DNA from 3 places in the Streptomyces sp. NPDC014764 genome. Region 3 is predicted to be linked to each of the others. Evidence: riboswitches for the same ligand, from Rfam matches in the RefSeq annotation. Region 3 holds a riboswitch; each other region holds the start of a gene.
What was found. Region 3 has a riboswitch for thiamine pyrophosphate ahead of thiC (phosphomethylpyrimidine synthase ThiC). Riboswitches for the same ligand answer to the same signal wherever they lie in the genome.

Region 1 (4,112 bases), on a different contig from region 3:
TGTTCCGGTGGCCATGCGTTACCCCCATTATATTCTTTAAGTGCCTGAGGGATCCTAAGCGCCTCCTCGAGCGTTCTGCGGGGATAGGGGCGATTGATAGCCGCATTGCGACGCGTTCTCTTGGGTTTCGTCTCGGAGTCGTCTCCCTCCGACGGCCCACTCTCTTGATCGATCTTTCCCTGCTCAGGTGCGTCGCTCACAGACCCTCCCCCGGGCGCCCTAACGGTTCCATTCTTGTAGCACCCATCTGCCGGTTGTGTCGCCCCACTGAACAAAGATGCTGGTCAAATTACCTGACCGAGGTCTCCAGTAATACGAACTAACGTTTGAATCTCCTCGAGGTCGCTGTCTCGGGAAGGGTTGAATTCAAACGAGTGTTTGATTTGATACGCCGGATTGGGTTCCTCCGGAATCTCGCCGTCCCGCAGCCTCATCGTGTTTCTTGCTCGCGCTGCCCTCTTCGATGTGACGAACGCTCGCCGGAGCGAAGGAATCCTGACCGCGCCCTGGCCGGATCGCTCCCTTGTGCGCCCTTCGTGTACGTGTCACACAGTTCAGAAGCGAGGACCAGGGGGAGGGGGACGCTGCGTGTCGGTGTTAGGTGGCTATCCGGCAGGGCCGTCGGCCTGGGCTGTCGAGCGGTTTGGGCGGCATGCCGGCGCGCTTGCGGCTGCTGTCCCGGTGCAGCTCGCCAAGGCGCATGGGAAGGCTCACGCCGCGCATCTTGCCGCAGGGTTGAAGAAGCGGAGTCCGTACGGTGTCGCCCTTGCGGGCCTGGTGCGCGAGAACCTGGCGGAAACGGCTCGGGAGCTGGGGGAAGCCGTGCGAGACGTGCGCGGATACGAGTACGCGGTGATCAACGATCACGCACTCTTCCCGTACCGGTACTCGGACAGGCCGAGGCCGTTGGACCGAGCCCGATTGCCCGCCAATGCGTCGCCCACTCGGCATCGGCTGCTCCGGGCGCACGGGCCGCAGCCCCCGGAGGCCCTATTCGATGTCGATGAGGATCTGGCGACCGAGGAGTATCTGGGGCTGCACGAGGCGTTCGAGGAGCTGGGAGCTTGCACCCGGCTGGTCTGTGTGTTCTTCACGGCCGACGTAAAGAACGGCATCCATGCCATCCACTGGGGGGACGCCCACCTCGAACCAGACCGCACGTTCACTTGGCCCTACAGGGAGCAGCTCCCGATCGCTCCCGTGCAGGTGGAGTGAAGGGCGGTGGCGCCGCTGCTTGCACACAGGCGGTCGGGGACTCACTGAGTCCTGGGCCGTCCCTGGGCCGTCCGAGGCCGACCAACGCTGACAGTCGGCACCCACGGGTGACCACCCCCACCCCGCTCTGGCCTGGGCGCCCGGGGATGATCTGCGACACTGGTACAGCCATGCCTAAGCCCGGAGAACTTACATTCGTCGCGCCGCGCGGAGCCAAGAAGCCGCCGCGGCATCTTGCCGATCTCACGCCTGCCGAGCGCAAGGAGGCGGTTGTCGCGGTCGGTGAGAAGCCGTTCCGTGCCAAGCAGCTCTCGCAGCACTACTTCGCGCGGTACGCGCACGATCCGGAGCAGTGGACCGACATCCCCGCCGGTTCGCGCGGCAAGCTGCAGGAAGCGCTGCTTCCCGAGCTGATGAGCGTCGTGCGGCACCTGTCGACCGACCAGGGGACGACCCGCAAGACGCTGTGGAAGCTGTTCGACGGGACGCTCGTCGAGTCCGTGCTGATGCGGTACCCGGACCGGGTCACCATGTGCATCAGCTCGCAGGCCGGCTGCGGCATGAACTGCCCGTTCTGTGCGACCGGGCAGGCGGGGCTGGACCGGAACCTGTCCACCGCCGAGATCGTGCACCAGATCGTCGACGGCATGCGGGCGCTCCGCGAGGGCGAGGTGCCCGGCGGGCCCGCGCGGCTCAGCAACATCGTGTTCATGGGCATGGGCGAGCCCCTCGCCAACTACAACCGCGTCGTCGGCGCCATCCGTCGCCTCACCGACCCGGAGCCCGACGGCCTCGGCCTGTCGCAGCGCGGCATCACCGTCTCGACGGTGGGCCTCGTCCCGGCCATCCACCGCTTCTCCGACGAGGGCTTCAAGTGCCGGCTGGCCATCTCGCTGCACGCCCCCGACGACGAGCTCCGCGACACCCTCGTCCCCGTGAACACGCGGTGGAAGGTGCGCGAGGTGCTCGACGCCGGGTTCGAGTACGCGGCGAAGTCCGGGCGCCGGCTGTCCATCGAGTACGCGCTGATCCGGGACATCAACGACCAGGCCTGGCGCGGTGACCGGCTCGGGCGGCTCCTCAAGGGGCGTCCCGTGCACGTCAACCTCATCCCGCTCAACCCGACGCCCGGCTCCAAGTGGACCGCGTCGCGGCCCGAGGACGAGAAGGCGTTCGTCGAGGCGATCGCCGCGCACGGTGTGCCGGTGACGATCCGGGACACCCGTGGTCAGGAGATCGACGGGGCGTGTGGTCAGCTCGCCGCCACCGAGCGGTAGTCTGACCGGCGTCAACACATCTGCATATTCCGACAGGGGAGCGCCACAGCGCTGAGAGTGCGGCACCGGCCGCAGACCCTCCGAACCTGGCCCAGGTCATTCTGGGTAGGGAGATCGGTCATCACTCGAGCTGTTGCGCCCTGCCCGGGTCCCCGACCGGGGATCCAGGCAGGGCCGCGTCTCTTCCTGGTCACTCCAGGAGGAATCAAGTGGGCATCACCAAGAAGGTCACCGTCCTGGCCGTCGGGCTGGGGCTCGTCACGCTGTCCGCCTGCGGGTCGTCCGGCGGGACCGACGGCGGCGGCAGCGGCGAGGGCTCCAAGACGGTGACCCTCGTCAGTCACAACTCGTGGGCCGTGTCCGAGGACGTCGTCGCCGCCTTCGAGAAGCAGTCCGGCTACAAGCTCAAGGTCCTTGAGGACGGCGACGCCGGGCAGGCCGTGAACAAGGCGATCCTGACCAAGGACAACCCCCAGGGGGACGTCTTCTTCGGCGTCGACAACACCCTGCTGTCCCGCGCCCTCGACAACGGCCTCTTCCAGCCCTACGAGGCCAAGGACTCCGACCTGATCCTGCCCGAGTACCGGGTCGACGAGGACAAGCACCGGGTCACCCCCGTCGACACCGGTGACGTCTGCGTCAACTACGACAAGGCATGGTTCGAGAAGAAGGAGCTGACCCCGCCGAAGACCTTCGACGACCTGGTCAAGCCCGCTTACAAGGACCTCCTCGTCGTCGAGAACGCCGCCACCTCCTCGCCCGGCCTCGGCTTCCTGCTCGGCACCGCCGCCGAGTACGGGGACAAGGGGTGGGAGAGCTACTGGGAGAAGCTCAAGGACAACGGAGTCAAGGTCGTCGACGGCTGGGAGCAGGCGTACAACGAGGAGTTCTCCGGATCGGCCGGAGGCAAGGAGGCCAAGGCGGACCGCCCGCTCGTCGTGTCGTACGCCTCCTCGCCGCCGGCCGAGGTGATCTACGCCGACCCGCGGCCCGACACGGCGCCCACCGGCGTCGCCGAGGGCACCTGTTTCCGGCAGGTCGAGTACGCGGGCCTGCTGAGCAAAGCCGAGAACCCCGAGGGCGGCAAGGCGCTGCTGGACTTCATGGCCGGCAAGACCTTCCAGGAGGACATGCCGCTCAACATGTTCGTCTACCCGGTGCGTGAGGGCGCCCAGGTGCCGGAGGAGTTCGTGAAGTTCGGGCCGCAGGCCGAGGAGCCGCGGACCATGGACGCGGCGAAGATCGCCGAGAACCGTGACCAGTGGGTCAAGTCGTGGACCTCGCTCGTACTGAAGTGACCCCGCAGCGGCCCGGATGGTGGCGCCGGAACGCGGCCCGGCTCGGTCTCATGGCCGTGCCGGCCGCGTTCTTCGCCGTCTTCTTCGCCTACCCGGTCGCCGCGATCGTCGCCCGAGGGCTGAAGTCCGAGGGCGGCTGGCAGCCCGGGCGGATCGCGGACGTGCTCGCCCAGTCCGACATCCGCCAGGTGTTGTGGTTCACCACCTGGCAGGCGCTCCTCTCCACGGCCCTCACCCTGGTGATCGCCCTGCCCGGCGCCTACGCCCTGGCCCGCTTCGACTTCCCCGGCAGACAGGTGCTGCGCGCGGTGATCACCGTGCC
Region 2 (4,112 bases), on a different contig from region 3:
CGGGCGGGGTCTGTTCTCCGCGGGGCCGTAGGGCCGGGCGCGCGGTTCCCCGCGCCCCCAGGGGGTCCCGGGGGCGTCGGCCGGACGTGCGGGCCCGAGCCTGGCGGTCCGGTCGCCTGCGGGTCCCTGGGGGCCGAGCGCGCGGTTCCCCGCGCCTCTGGGGTTTTTTGGGGGGACGTGGGTCAAACTGCGAGGGCCTGGGCCCTGCGCTTCACCTCCGTGCCGCGGTTCTCCGCGAGGGCCTGCGCGGGCGTGCCCGGCAGGCTGGGGTCGGGGGTGAAGAGCCACTCGAGCATCTCTTCGACCGTGAAGCCGTCGTCCCGCAGGAGCGTCAGGGTCCCGGTCAGGCCCTTGACGACCTTGTCTCCGTCGATGAAGGCGGCGGGGACGTGCAGCGCGCGGTTCTCACCGCGGCGCACGGCGATGAGCTGGCCCTCCTTGACCAGCTGCCGGACGCGCGTCACCTCGACGCCGAACTTCTCGGCGATGTCGGGGAGGGTGAGCCAGGCGGGGACGAGAGCATCGATCTTTGCGTCAATCTCGGTCACGGGACAAGCCTGCCACCTGCCGCCGACAGTCGGAAGTCAGCCCCGTCCCAGCGCGTGGGCGAGTCGGTTCAGACCGTCGCCGACTTCAGCGGCCGCGCCGGGTCCGCGACCCGGTCCGGGTCCAGCGCGGCGCCCGACTCGATCAGCCGCCGCCCCTGCGCCAGGTCCCGGGGCCGCCCCACCGCGAGCAGCGCGGCCAGCCGGTCCCCGCGCAGCCAGCACACGCTCCACGCCGGGCCGGCCGGGTCGCCGCGCCACACCGTGCGATCGGCGTCCGCGTGGTGCCCGGCGTACTGCACGAACCGCCCGAACTGCTCGGACCAGAAGTACGGCACCGGGTCGTACACCACACCGCCCCCGTCCCCGTCGACGATGTTCGCGGCGACCGTGCGCGGCCCCTGGAGGGCGTTGTCCCAGTGGTGGACGAGGAGCCGCTCGCCGTAGCGGGCGGACGGGAACGACGCGCAGTCGCCGACCGCGTACACGTCGGGCAGTGAGGTCGCCAGGTGGGCGTCGGCGACGACCTCGCCGTGCGTGCCGAGGACGATCCCGGATCCGGCCAGCCAGGCGGTGGAGGGGCGGGCGCCGATGCCGACGACAACCGCGCCCGCGGGCAGCCGGGTGCCGTCGTCGAGGAGCACGGCGCCGGGCTCGACGCGCGCCACGCGCGCGTGGGTGCGCAGCGCGACGCCGGCCTCCGGGTACCAGACGGTCATCGGCGCGGCCACCTCCGCGGGCAGCACGCCCGCCAGCGGCCGTTCCTCGGCCTCCACGACGGTGACCGCGCAGCCCGCCTCCCGGGCGGCCGTGGCGAACTCGGCTCCGATCCAGCCGGCGCCGACGACCACGATGTCGTGCCGGCCGGCGAGCACCGGCCGCAGCCGTTCGGCGTCGTCCAGGGTGCGCAGCAGGTGCACGCCCGGCACGCCCTCCGCGCCGGGCAGCCGCAGCGGTTCCGCGCCGGTGGCGATCACCAGCACGTCGTACGGGACGGGCCCGGCCTCGGTGTCCAGCTCGTGGTCGCCGGGGCGCAGTCCGGTCACCTCGCAGCCCAGCCGCAGCTCGATCCCGAGCTCCTCGAAGTCCACGTCGAAGGCGGAGCTCTCGGCGGTGCCCAGCAGCACCGCCTTGGACAACGGCGGCCGGTCGTACGGCTGATGGGGCTCCGCGCCGATCAGCGTCACCTCGCCGGTGAAGCCCCGCTCCCGCAGCGCCACCGCGGTCTGCACGCCCGCCATGCCCGCGCCCGCCACCACCACCCGGCGCGGCGCGGCCCCTCCCGGTTCCTGCGTCTGCTCGCTCACCCGCTCACCATAGACACCCGTGCCCGCCGCACCGGACCGCTGCCGCGCGGGGTCCCTTACGGGCACGGCGCGGCGCGGGCTAGGGTGGCTCGCGTACACGCACTCGCGGGAGCCCGGACGGACCGGGCTGAGAGGGAGGCTGGCGGCCTCCGACCGTACGAACCTGATCCGGGTCATGCCGGCGAAGGGAGGGGCTGGACGCCCATGTCGCCCACGCGTACCTCAGACGTCCTCGTCGTCGGGGGCGGGATCATCGGTCTGGTGACGGCCTGGCGGGCCGCGCAGGCCGGTCTCGCCACGACGGTCGTGGACCCCGATCCGGGCGGGGGCGCCGCCCGGGTGGCGGCCGGGATGCTGGCCGCCGTCACCGAACTGCACCACGGCGAGCAGACGCTGCTCGGCCTCAACCTGGCCTCGGCCCGCCGCTACCCCGACTTCGCGGCCGAGCTGTCCGACTGCACCGGCCAGGACCTCGGCTACCGCCGCTGCGGCACCCTCGCCGTGGCGCTGGACGCCGACGACCGCGCCCATCTGCGGGAGCTGCACGCCCTGCACGAGCGTTCCGGACTTGACTCGCAGTGGCTGACCGGGCGGGAGTGCCGGCGCCTGGAGCCGATGCTCGCGCCGGGTGTGCGCGGCGGGCTGCGGGTCGACGGCGACCACCAGATCGACCCGCGCCGGCTGGCGTCCGCGCTGCTCACCGCCTGCGAGCGGGCCGGTGTCACGCTCCACCGCGCCTGGGCGGAGCGGCTCGTCGTCACGGGCGACCGCGCGACCGGCGTGGTCACGGCGGACGGCGGCGAGCTGGGCGCGGGCCAGGTGGTGCTGGCCGGCGGCAGCTGGAGCGGGCGGCTGGCGGGCGTCCCCGCGGAGGTGCTGCCTCCGGTGCGTCCGGTGAAGGGGCAGGTGTTGCGCCTGACCATGCCGGACCGCCCCGAGCCGTTCCTGAGCCGCACGGTGCGGGCGGTGGTGCGCGGCAGCCACGTCTACCTGGTGCCGCGCGAGAGCGGCGAGCTGGTGATCGGCGCGACCAGCGAGGAGATGGGCTGGGACACCACCGTCACGGCGGGTGGCGTCTACGAGCTGCTGCGCGACGCCCATGAGCTGGTCCCCGGCATCACCGAGCTGCCGCTGACCGAGACGATCGCCGGTCTGCGCCCCGGCTCCCCCGACAACGCGCCGCTGCTCGGCCCGACCCGCCTCGACGGGCTGCTGCTGGCCACCGGGCACCACCGCAACGGCGTGCTGCTGACGCCCGTCACCGGCGACGCCATGGCGCGGCTGCTGACCGGCGGCGGGTTGCCCTCCGAGGTCCTCCCCTTCACCCCCCGGCGCTTCGGCGCCCCCGTCCTCGCGGAGCAGTCCGTATGAACGACCCGGTCACCACGGTCACCGTCACCGTCAACGGCGAGAGCCGTCAGGTCCCGCCCGGCACGGCCCTCGACCTCGTGGTGAGGTCGCTCACCGCGGCGCCCTCCGGGGTGGCCGCCGCCCTCAACGAAACCGTCGTCCCGCGCGCGCAGTGGCCCGCCACCCCCCTGTCCGAAGGGGACCGGGTGGAGGTCCTCACCGCCGTCCAAGGAGGCTGACCATGGCCGACGATCCCCTCGTCCTCGGCGGGCGGACCTTCACGTCCCGGCTCGTCATGGGCACCGGCGGGGCGCCGAGCCTCGACGTGCTGGAGCGGGCGCTGGTGGCGTCCGGCACCGAGCTGACGACCGTCGCGATGCGGCGGGTCGACCCCTCGGTGCAGGGGTCGGTGCTGTCGGTGCTCAGGAAGCTGGGCGTGGAGGTACTGCCGAACACGGCCGGCTGCTTCACCGCCGGTGAGGCCGTGCTCACCGCGCGCCTGGCCCGGGAGGCGCTGGGCACGGACCTGGTGAAGCTGGAGGTCGTGGCGGACGAGCGCACCCTGCTGCCGGACCCGGTGGAGCTGCTGGACGCGGCGGAGACGCTGGTCGACGACGGGTTCACGGTGCTGCCGTACACCAACGACGACCCGGTGCTGGCGCGGAAGCTGGAGGACGTGGGCTGCGCGGCGGTGATGCCGCTGGGCTCGCCGATCGGCTCCGGCCTCGGCATCCGCAACCCGCACAACTTCGAGCTGATCGTGGAGCGCGCGGGCGTGCCGGTGATCCTGGACGCCGGGGCCGGCACGGCGTCGGACGCGGCGCTGGCGATGGAGCTGGGGTGCGCGGGCGTGATGCTGGCGTCCGCCGTGACCCGCGCCCAGGAGCCGGTGCTGATGGCGTCCGCGATG
Region 3 (4,112 bases):
GCTGGCGCTGTCTATCAGTATCTGAAAACTCACTCCTTGTGATCTGCTGTGTACGTTCAGCAAGATTCCCTTAGTGTCAGGGTCCAGGCCCGGCCAGTCCGCGGCGAATGACGGGGTAGGCGATGCGCGAATCCGTACAGGCAGAGGTCATGATGAGCTTTCTCGTGTCGGAAGAGCTTTCCTTCCGCATTCCGGTGGAGCTCCGTTATGACACCTGCGATCCCTTCGCGGTGCGGCTGACCTTCCATCTGCCCGGAGACGCCCCGGTGACGTGGGCGTTCGGCAGGGAGCTGCTGGTCGACGGCGTGGGCAGGCCCTGCGGTGAGGGCGATGTGCGGGTCGCGCCGGTCGACCCCGACACCCTGGGCGAGGTGCTGATCCGGCTTCAGGTCGGCAGCGACCAGGCACTGTTCCGATCGTCGACCGCACCGCTCGTGGCCTTCCTCGACCGCACCGACAAGCTGGTGCCGCTGGGGCAGGAAGGGGCGCTCGCCGACTTCGACGCCCACCTCGACGACGCGCTCGACCGCATCCTCGCGGAGCAGAGCGCCGGCTGACGCGTTGAGCCGACCGGGTGGGCCGGTGGCGTAACGCTTCGGCCCGCCCCCGGCCCTCCGCCCGTGGGCGGGAGGGTCAGCGTTTGCGGCGGCGGCCGCGTCCGCCGCGCGCCATGGCGGGCCGGGGTTCGGGCGCACGGCCGACGGCCTGGTCGTGCGTCGCCGTCTGCCCGGGTACCGGGGCGCGGTCCGCCGGGCGGTCCGCCGACACGACCAGCGCGGCCAGGGCCGTGGTCACCGGTACCGAGGCCACCAGGCCGATCGAACCGATCAGCGTGCGCACGATCTCCTCCGCGACCAGTTCGCTGTTGGCGACCGTCCCCACACTGCTCTGCGCCACGGAGAACAACAGCAGGAGCGGCAGTGCCGCGCCCGCATAGGCGAGGACGAGGGTGTTGACCACGGACGCGATGTGGTCGCGGCCGATGCGGATGCCCGCGCGGTACAGCGCGCGGCGGCCCATCGCCGGGTTGGCCTCGTGCAGTTCCCACACGGCGGACGTCTGGGTGACCGTCACGTCGTCCAGGACGCCGAGCGAGCCGATGATGACGCCCGCGAGCAGCAGGCCGCTCATGTCGATGCCGGGATAGAGGCCGTGGATCAGGCCGGTGTTGTCGTCGGTGTTGCCGGTGAGGGCCGACCAGCCGATGAACACCGATCCCAGGACGCCGATCAACAGCAACGAGACCAGGGTGCCGAGCACCGCCACCGACGTGCGGGCCGACAGCCCGTGACAGAGGTACAGCGCGAGCAGCATGATCAGGCTCGCTCCCACCACCGCCACGACCAGCGGGTTCGAGCCCTGAAGGATCGCCGGCAGGATGAAGAAGTTGAGCACCAGGAAGCTGACCGCCAGCGCGACCAGCGCCATGAGGCCCCGCAGCCGGCCCACGGCCACCACGGCGAGCGCGAAGACACCGGCCAGCAGCGCCAGCGGGAAGCGGCGGTTCACGTCGGCGACCGAGTACTGGAGGTCCTCCGGCGCCGAGGGCTCGTAGGCGACGACGACCCCCTGGCCCTCGCTCAACTGCCGTGACTGGTCCGGCTGCACGATCTCGGTGAACGTCCGGCCCTTGTCCTCGCCGGTGTCGACCCGGATAGTCGCCTTCTTGCAGGTGCCGTTCGCCTGCTGCTGGGCCGAGGAGCCCTCGGCGGTGGAGGTGTCACCGGTCGGGACGCCGGCAGACGGGTTCGCGGCGGCGCAGTCCACCGCGACCACCTCGGTGACCGTGGCCTGCTGCGTCTGGCGGTCGAAGCCGACGCCCGTGCGTTCGTGGGCGGGGGCGCCACCCGGCCACAGCACGGCCAGGCCGACGAGGACCGCCGCGGTGAACGGGATGAGAACCGCGGCGATGACCTTGCGGAGATGGCGGGACACGGGGGCGGCCGGGCCGTGACTGTGGCTGTGCCCGTAACTGTGGACCGGAGCATGACCCTGGCCGTGGTCGTGCCCGCTCGTGGCGGGCGGGGGATCACCCGGCGTCCCTGGCGTGGCCGAGCGCCGGTGCGAACCGGTGTGTTCGTGCGATCCCGTGCGTCCCTGCCCGGGACCGTGCCCGTGCCACTGCCCGGGGCCGTGCCCGGGCTGGGCGTCGGCACCGTGCGGTGGCTCGGACGGCGGGTACGGAGGCGGAGAGTTCGAGGTCACCGACCGATCATCGCAAGAAGGAGGGGGGCCCTCTGTTCAGCGCGCCAGAAATGACGCTAGCGTGGAGGCACCTTTTGTACACGCGGGAGCTCGGAGCACCGGGCTGAGAGGGCGCTGACCTCCGTCCCAGCGATGTTCCACGTGAAACATCACCGACAGCGGGTGATGTTTCACACGGGACGTCCCCAGACGGAAACCGCTGCGTCGACCGCCGAACCTGTTACCGGGTAATGCCGGCGTAGGGAGTAGGTCTCATGACCAACAAGGACGCACGCACGTCTGCCTCCACGCAGAACCCGACGGAGACGTCGGAGGCCGCGGAGGCCGGGAAGTCCATCGGCTGGCACAAGGCGTACGTCGAGGGCAGCCGCCCCGACCTGCGGGTGCCGGTCCGTCAGGTGCACCTCACCAACGGGCAGTCGGTCACCCTGTACGACACATCGGGCCCGTACACCGATCCACTCGTCGACACCGACGTCCGCCGGGGACTGGCCCCGCTGCGCGAGAACTGGATCGTCGCCCGCGGCGACACCGAGGAGTACGCGGGCCGTCCCGTCCGTCCCGAGGACGACGGGATCAAGCACACCTCGCCGCGCGGGGGACTGCGCAACCTCGACGCGGTCTTCCCCGGCCGGCCGCGGCTGCCGCGCCGGGGCCGCGAAGGGAAGGCCGTCACGCAGCTGGCGTACGCGCGCCGGGGTGAGATCACGCCCGAGATGGAGTTCGTGGCGATCCGGGAGAACGTCTCCCCCGAGGTGGTCCGCGAGGAGATCGCGGCGGGCCGCGCGGTGCTGCCCGCCAACGTCAACCACCCGGAGATCGAGCCGATGATCATCGGCAAGCGGTTCCTGGTGAAGGTCAACGCCAACATCGGCAACTCGGCTGTCACGTCCTCCATCGAGGAGGAGGTGGAGAAGATGACCTGGGCGACCCGCTGGGGTGCCGACACGGTCATGGACCTCTCCACCGGCCGCAACATCCACACCACCCGCGAGTGGGTGCTGCGCAACTCCCCCGTCCCCATCGGCACCGTGCCGCTCTACCAGGCGCTGGAGAAGGTCGACGGCAAGGCCGAGGAGCTGACCTGGGAGATCTACAAGGACACGGTCATCGAGCAGGCCGAGCAGGGCGTGGACTACATGACGGTCCACGCCGGCGTCCGGCTCGCGTACGTGCCGCTCACCGCCAACCGCAAGACGGGCATCGTCTCGCGCGGCGGGTCGATCATGGCGGCGTGGTGTCTGGCGCACCACAAGGAGTCGTTCCTGTACGAGCACTTCGAGGAGCTGTGCGAGATCCTCGCCGCGTACGACGTGACGTACTCGCTCGGCGACGGTCTGCGGCCGGGGTCCATCGCGGACGCCAACGACGAGGCGCAGTTCGCGGAGCTGCGCACGCTGGGCGAACTGAACCGGATCGCGAAGCGGCACGACGTGCAGACCATGATCGAGGGCCCGGGACATGTCCCGATGCACAAGATCAAGGAGAACATCGACCTCCAGCAGGAGATCTGCGAGGAGGCGCCGTTCTACACGCTCGGTCCGCTCACGACGGACGTCGCGCCCGCGTACGACCACATCACCTCGGGCATCGGCGCCGCGATGATCGCCTGGTGGGGCACGGCCATGCTCTGCTACGTCACGCCCAAGGAGCACCTGGGGCTGCCCAACCGGGACGACGTGAAGACCGGCGTGATCACCTACAAGATCGCGGCCCATGCGGCCGACCTCGCCAAGGGGCATCCGGGCGCGCAGGAGTGGGACGACGCGCTGTCCGACGCGCGCTTCGAGTTCCGGTGGGAGGACCAGTTCAACCTGGCCCTCGACCCGGACACGGCCCGTGAGTTCCACGACGAGACCCTCCCGGCGGAGCCGGCGAAGACGGCCCACTTCTGCTCCATGTGCGGG

Region 1: another riboswitch for thiamine pyrophosphate. It lies ahead of ACF1AG_RS27585 (thiamine ABC transporter substrate binding subunit); the one in region 3 lies ahead of thiC (phosphomethylpyrimidine synthase ThiC).
Region 2: another riboswitch for thiamine pyrophosphate. It lies ahead of thiO (glycine oxidase ThiO); the one in region 3 lies ahead of thiC (phosphomethylpyrimidine synthase ThiC).

Annotation. Positions count from the first base shown of each region.
Region 1 covers NZ_JBIBXY010000015.1:92,255-96,366, forward strand. Annotated here, with positions in the region: gene ACF1AG_RS27570 (hypothetical protein) at 1-200, opposite strand, end outside; gene ACF1AG_RS27575 (hypothetical protein) at 682-1,215, shown strand; gene rlmN (23S rRNA (adenine(2503)-C(2))-methyltransferase RlmN) at 1,386-2,492, shown strand; TPP riboswitch at 2,517-2,622, shown strand; gene ACF1AG_RS27585 (thiamine ABC transporter substrate binding subunit) at 2,702-3,790, shown strand; gene ACF1AG_RS27590 (iron ABC transporter permease) at 3,841-4,112, shown strand, end outside.
Region 2 covers NZ_JBIBXY010000001.1:187,432-191,543, forward strand. Annotated here, with positions in the region: gene ACF1AG_RS00835 (Rv2175c family DNA-binding protein) at 183-548, opposite strand; gene ACF1AG_RS00840 (NAD(P)/FAD-dependent oxidoreductase) at 617-1,852, opposite strand; TPP riboswitch at 1,948-2,059, shown strand; gene thiO (glycine oxidase ThiO) at 2,057-3,223, shown strand; gene thiS (sulfur carrier protein ThiS) at 3,220-3,441, shown strand; gene ACF1AG_RS00855 (thiazole synthase) at 3,444-4,112, shown strand, end outside.
Region 3 covers NZ_JBIBXY010000004.1:473,878-477,989, forward strand. Annotated here, with positions in the region: gene ACF1AG_RS14050 (IclR family transcriptional regulator) at 1-25, shown strand, start outside; gene ACF1AG_RS14055 (SsgA family sporulation/cell division regulator) at 123-557, shown strand; gene ACF1AG_RS14060 (YibE/F family protein) at 634-2,205, opposite strand; TPP riboswitch at 2,278-2,467, shown strand; gene thiC (phosphomethylpyrimidine synthase ThiC) at 2,460-4,112, shown strand, end outside.